DNA from 3 places in the Terribacillus sp. AE2B 122 genome. Region 2 is predicted to be linked to each of the others. Evidence: predicted binding sites of a transcription regulator. Region 2 holds the regulator's gene; each other region holds the start of a gene.

The links. Region 2 encodes CtsR, which represses protease genes until heat stress. Its sites were predicted from a motif close to ATGGTCAATAAAGGTCAAACA; they were not measured.
Region 1: a site for CtsR is predicted at 1,334-1,354, ahead of AE2B122_RS12120 (ATP-dependent Clp protease ATP-binding subunit). Genes of this name have one in related genera too.
Region 3: a site for CtsR is predicted at 898-918, ahead of clpP (ATP-dependent Clp endopeptidase proteolytic subunit ClpP). Genes of this name have one in related genera too.

What each region holds. Positions count from the first base shown of each region.
Region 1 is NZ_LR700945.1:248,441-250,716, reverse strand. Features, by position in the region: gene AE2B122_RS12120 (ATP-dependent Clp protease ATP-binding subunit) at 1-1,241, opposite strand, end outside; gene mbcS (acyl-CoA synthetase MbcS) at 1,459-2,276, opposite strand, start outside.
Region 2 is NZ_LR700952.1:67,721-69,996, forward strand. Features, by position in the region: gene AE2B122_RS18285 (protein arginine kinase) at 1-233, opposite strand, end outside; gene AE2B122_RS18290 (UvrB/UvrC motif-containing protein) at 233-775, opposite strand; gene AE2B122_RS18295 (CtsR family transcriptional regulator) at 797-1,255, opposite strand; gene AE2B122_RS18300 (MgtC/SapB family protein) at 1,383-2,078, opposite strand.
Region 3 is NZ_LR700943.1:574,123-576,398, reverse strand. Features, by position in the region: gene AE2B122_RS08035 (manganese catalase family protein) at 1-681, opposite strand, end outside; gene clpP (ATP-dependent Clp endopeptidase proteolytic subunit ClpP) at 982-1,569, shown strand; gene AE2B122_RS19160 (RDD family protein) at 1,616-2,251, opposite strand; gene sppA (signal peptide peptidase SppA) at 2,265-2,276, opposite strand, start outside.

The DNA of each region.
Region 1 (2,276 bases), on a different contig from region 2:
TTCTGTTCCTCAGATTGAATCTTCGTCACAGGAATCCCCGTTTTCTCTTCCACAATCTGCTGAATGACCTCAACCGTCACTTTGGCTTTATCTTCGTTTTTTGGTTCCTCGAGCTTTTGTTCCAACTGTATTTCTTCCTGACGAAGGTATGCAGCACGTTCATAATCCTCACGTCCTGCTGCCTCTTCTTTCTCTTTCGCAATTTGGGCAAGACGAGTTTGAATTGCATCTTCATCAGTCGTTACCGTAAGCAGGTTGATACGGGATCCAGCTTCATCGAGCAAATCAATCGCCTTATCCGGCAAGAAGCGGTCCTGAATATAACGTTGAGACAAGCTCACGCTCGCTGTGACGGCATCTTCTGTATAAGAGACTTGATGATACGCTTCGTATCTCTCCTGCAATCCTTTTAAGATATCCAATGCCTGCTCTGCTGTCGGTTCTTTTACGATAACCGGCTGGAAACGGCGTTCAAGTGCAGCGTCTTTCTCGATTTGACGGTACTCTTTCAAGGTTGTTGCACCAATCAGCTGCACCTCACCGCGAGCAAGTGCAGGTTTCAAGATATTACCTGCATCCATTTGGGAACCTTCCGCAGTACCAGCACCGACTAGTAAATGAATCTCATCCACGAACAGAATGACATTCTTACGCTGCTGCAATTCGGAAATAAGCTGTTTCATCTTTTCCTCGAACTGACCGCGCACACCAGTGTTCGCAACTAGTGAAGCAACATCAAGCAAGTAAATTTCTTTGTTTTGCAGCTTCACAGGAACATTGCCTTCGACAATCTGTAAAGCTAGACCCTCTGCAATTGCTGTTTTACCTACCCCTGGTTCCCCGATTAGAACTGGGTTATTCTTATTGCGTCGGTTCAGCGTCTCAATGACACGTTTGACCTCTTGTTCACGGCCAATGACTGGATCAATTAGACCAGCACGCGCGCCATCTGTCAGATTCTTACCAAGTGAGTCAAGCAATCCTCCGCGTCCTCGGCCATTGCCGCCAGCCTGTGCTTGGTTGTTTGCACCCGCCTGGAAGCCGGATTGTGCTCCGCCGAACATATTTTTAAAGAAGTCATCCATCGTTCCGCCATTGGAAGCGAAACCGGCAGGTTTTTTTGACATATTTTTCATTTCATTATAGCAAGTATGGCAGAGCTGTAATTGCTGTTTTTGGTTATTGAATTGCATTAACAAGTTCACGTTAGCTTCTCGTTCACCACAATGTTGGCATTTCATAATACAATTACCTCCCCAATAGGTTAGATTAGTTTATTTGGTCAAGCGTCACATTTTGACTTTGACTATCTTTGACCTTGTGACTTTATTATAGTCTGACCTTCTTTGACTTTCAAGTGTTATGCTTTCATTTCTTATTTTTTTTTAGAAAAGGTATTAAAACTAATAAGAAAGAAAAACAAAAGAAGCATCGCCTTAATTAAGGCGATGCTTCTAATTATTTTGCATTTCGTTTTTCTTGATTACGCAGTTCGACACGTCTGATCTTACCGGAAGAAGTCTTCGGCAAATCTTTGACGAACTCAATCTTACGAGGATACTTGTAAGGCGCAGTTGTGTTCTTTACATGCGTCTGCAATTCCTTCACAAGATTTGGTTCGTTCTCATCTACACCTTCACGCAGGATGACGAATGCTTTAACAACATTACCGCGGATTTCATCCGGGCTTGCTACAACAGCACATTCTGCTACAGCCGGATGTTTTACGAGAGCATCCTCTACTTCGAATGGCCCGATTGTATAACCAGAGCTGATAATGATATCATCACTGCGGCCTTCGAACCAGAAGTAGCCATCTTCATCAACAGAAGCTTGGTCACCAGTAACAAAGTAGCCGTTGCGTTCGGCTTGCTGACGGCGTTCAGGTTCACGGAAATATGTCTTAAACAATGCAGGACTGTCGAGTTTCAAAGCGATGTCACCAACTTCGCCTGTTTTAACGCGATTACCATCCTCATCAATTACAACCACTTCATTACCTGGAGTCGGTTTTCCCATAGAACCTGGTCTTGGCTCCATACCTTTCATGATACCAAGCAGCAATGTGCTCTCTGTCTGTCCATAGCCATCACGTACAATGATATTGAAATGTTTCTGGAAGACATCAATTACTTCACGGTTCAATGGTTCACCGGCTGATACTGCACTATGCAAAGCACTCAGGTTGTAGCTTCCAAGATCAGTTACTTTTGCCATGAGACGATATTCTGTCGGGGTACAGCAAAGTACATTAATCTTATAATCCTCTAGTAGAG
Region 2 (2,276 bases):
GCAATACGTAAGAATTGCATTGTTCCTCGTTCATTAAAATCAGTGTCTTGATAGCTCTCCTGGAAGAAATTAAGCACGTCATCTAAATCCTCTGCCTTAGCAATTAAAGGGAACGTGCGATTTTCAAAGTTTCTGGCCAGGCGGATTCGGCTGCTCATGACTATATCACAGTCCGGTCCGTTTTCTTTCATCCAAGGGCTGATGGCATCACTCATGAAATTCTCTAGTGACATTAGCTCTCACCCTCTTCCTGTCCGTCTTTCTGCTGCTCCAGCAAACGAATCTTATCGCGGAGCTCCGCTGCTTTTTCAAATTCTTCTTCCTGAATGTATTGCTGCATGGATTCCCGGTATGCTGCAATCTTCCGTTTTTTCTCTATACCGCTACCCATCCGCTTTGGTATCTTACCTTCGTGTTTTGTATTGCCACTGTGTACACGGCGGAAGATAGGATTCAGATTGTCTTCGAAAGTTTCATAGCAAGAAGCACAGCCAAATTTTCCTATTCGGGTGAACTCATTATATGTCAGCCCGCACTTCGGGCAAGCAAGTGCTGCTGGCGCTTGGGCGAAGTGTTTATGTCCTTGAGCAGTCGATGGGTTCATATGGAATAGACCAGATAATAAGTTATGCAGGGAATACCCTTCTTGGCCGTAGGAGACATATCCATTTTCTTTCGCACAATGCTCGCAAACATGCATTTCCGTCTTCTGTCCGTTGACGACATTTGTTAAATGCAAGGTTGCTGGTCTTATATGACACTCTTGACATTCCATCCTAATACCCTCCTTATCTGACTAGTACTTGATAGCAGTCAGCATTGAAACCAAAATACGGGTCCTGACTTCATCACGAAGCGGAAGAGGAAAGGCTAGTGTCTCCCGGCTGGTTGCTCTAAGCATGATTTTCGCTTCCCGTTCAGTTAATATCTTCTCTTCAGCAAGCCGTTCGATGATACTATTAGCAGTCTGCTGTGAAACTCGCGGCTGCACCATTTCAATTACATCGTCTATCAAACTTGCTTCTGTATGATGCTTTACCCGAATGATACGAATATAACCGCCGCCGCCACGCTTACTCTCGACAAGATATCCTTTCTCAACAGTGAATCTCGTCTTTATTACATAATTGATTTGGGAGGGCACGCACTGAAAACGGTTAGCCACTTCACTTCTCTTTATTTCCACTTCCTGCGTATCTGTTGATTGAAGAATCTGCTTTAGATAAGCCTCGATGATGTCCGATATATTGCTCACACAAGTCGCCTCCCTTCCTTTGACTTTGACTATCTTTGACTTTATTATATACATTTTGCAGGAGGAATGCAAAGCTCTACTTCCCTAGCATAGCCTCTAATAACAGAAAAAAACCCTTAAAAGGGTTTTAACTTTTCACTGTACTAACTGATCGGATATTTGATAGGTTGGTAAGTTCCTCAAAGAGCTCCATTTCATTTATAGCGTAACGTGTTGCCAGCTCAACATGTAACATTCTGCTGTCTTGATGATGTTTTCTCATCTTCATGTTAGTTAACGCTAGATGATGACGTTCGAGTATTTCCATAATAGGTGCTACACCTTCTTCTCTATCCAGTTCAATTTCCAGACGATATACTTTTTGCTTTTTACTTGATAAAAACAGCTTCTCAAAATTATTCAAGAAGATAAGAATCAACAAAATGATAATAGTAGTGAATACTGCTTCCATGTACATTCCTGCACCAATAACGAGTCCAAGTCCTGCTACCGTCCAAACAGATGCAGCTGTCGTAAGTCCTCGCACTGTCGTACCATTTACCAGTATTGTTCCTGCACCTAGGAAACCGATACCGCTGATCACATATGAAGGTATACGTGCGGGATCAAACTGCACATAGTCATGCTCCTCACTGAAGGCTGTAAAACCATATAAAGATAGGATCATCATCAGACAAGACCCTACGCCAACGAGGATATGCGTGCGCAAACCAGCATGGTGATTGCCCAGCCCCCGTTCCATCCCGATAGCTCCGGAGAGGAATACTGCTATTATAATTTTCATCATTACAGTTAAAAATTGTTCATCAAAGTACTGCTCCATCTGTGCTTCCCTTCTTTCTCTCTTATTACATTATATGAATATCGACATATTAGTATGAAGTATTTATATCCCCTAATCGTCAGAAGTATAAAGCAAGACATACAAAAAAGCTCCTGATAAGTTATAGAATAACCTATCAGGAGCTTTCATTTTGCCTGGCAACGTCCTACTCTCGCAGGGCGAACCCAACTACCATCG
Region 3 (2,276 bases), on a different contig from region 2:
GGACTCTTCTCCTTCCGAGAAGTTGATCAGGCTGTGAGAGAAGTTGTCTGCTTCTAGTTCTTTCGGGAAGGAACCAGGTACAATAATACCGTTCTTCTCCTCCAATTCACGAGCTGCAGCAATCCACTGGTTTTGGTGCATGGAATCACGTGCAAGCAAGAAGGATAACATGTCGCGAACACCTTTGTCTTCTGTCATTTCATATAGACGAGCAACTTGTAAACGACCTTGAGATTCTGCATTGATATTCGCACGCATGTCTGCGAGCATATTACCGCTTGCGATGATATAACCTGCATTCCATGGCATACCATTGCTATCTGTCGGACGAGGTCCTAGGCCGGCAACAATCGCATGCTGTGGGTTCATACCGCCTAAAATGGCGCCGATAACAGGGTTTTGCGCAGCTTCTTCCTGTTCATTTACTGGTGCACCTTCGAGAAGACGAGCAATCATTGTTGCAATCATTTCAACGTGACCGATTTCCTCAGTTGCTGTATCCATGATCAAATCTTTATATTTTTCTTCACCACGAGCGCTCCAGCCTTGGAAGAGATACTGAAGGGCAACACTGATTTCGCCATACTGACCTCCAAGGATTTCCTGCATCTGTTTTGCAAATAATGCATCTGGCTTGTCTGGTTTCGCTGGATATTGAAGTACTTTCTGATGATGGAACATGTTGTTACCTCCTAGGGTTTAGTTGGTTTCAGTTGATTACATTCCACCTTGGTAAATTTTCTAAACCATTTCCTAATGATGTAATTTAAATGAAAAATAAGCCAGATTGCAGGAGTTTGTCAGTTAAAAGTCAAAGTTAACGAGAGACTCTATTTCCAGCGTTTATATGCCTCCCAACTAGGGAAGCATGGAATAGGCGAAAGAAAGTAAGTATTTTGTTTGACCTTTATTGACCTTTTAGGTAATATAAGGTTAGTCATTACTTAGAATAATGAGCTCATATCCAAAGGAGGATCTACCATGAATCTAATCCCTACAGTTATCGAACAGACAAACAGAGGAGAACGCGCTTACGATATCTACTCCCGTTTGCTAAAAGACCGGATCATCATGCTCGGTAGCGCGATCGATGATAATGTTGCCAACAGCATTGTTTCCCAGCTGTTATTCCTAGCAGCAGAGGATCCAGAAAAAGACATTTCTCTATACATCAACTCACCAGGCGGATCTATTACAGCAGGTATGGCTATCTATGATACAATGCAGTTCATCCAGCCGAAAGTATCTACTATCTGCATCGGTATGGCTGCATCCATGGGTGCATTCCTATTGACTGCCGGTGAAAAAGGCATGCGTTATGCACTTCCTAACAGTGAAGTCATGATTCACCAGCCGCTAGGTGGTACACAAGGACAAGCAAGTGATATCGAAATCCATGCTCGTCGTATCATCGAAATGAGAAAGAAATTAAACGAAATCATGGCAGAACGCAGTGGACAGCCGCTTGAAGTAATCGAGCGCGACACAGACCGTGATAACTTCCTTACAGCTGAACAAGCAGTAAACTACGGCTTGATCGACAAAGTAATGGAGAAAAAACCTGTTTAAGACATAAGAAAAAGCCATCCAGCAATTAAAGCTGGATGGCTTTTTTTCATTCATGGATTACAAGTGTGTCAGCGAACATATCGTGCAAGCCTTGCTTCCTTGGTGTGAAAGCTACTACTGCATAAAGGAAAAACAGGAATAGCAGACGATGAATGAAACGGCCGACTACTTCCCGGATAAGAGTGTCTGACCAGGAAAGCCGCTCTCCATCCTTCCGAATGACTCGCAGTCCGAATATCATTTTGCCTAATGTCTGTCCGCGCCATTTGGTCATGAAAAGGAAATAAGCAAAGAATATCACGCCGCCAAGTAAACCGCTGACACTCCACAACCAAAGCGTCGCTTCACGGAAGGAATCTATCATCGTGAATGGTTTAACGATCAGACCCGTCAAACTGAATACAACAATAAGGTCAACGATATATGCCCAAAATCGCATCCAAAAGCCTGCATATCGTTGTTCACCTGCTAGTGGAGATAAAGGAATCTCTGCTTCTTGTCGGTGATCCTTAATCTCCTTATCATCAGCCTGGTTTTCTTGATACGTATTATTATAGGCATCCGATGCTTTACCAGACGCTGTATGTTCATCAGTTTCCGTTGCTTCAGGTATCTCTGTTCGGGAAAAATCCTGATCGGATGACGTCAGTTCTTCTGGATGCTCACGTTTCTCTTTATCCATATTCTAACGCCTCCTATTCCGTATA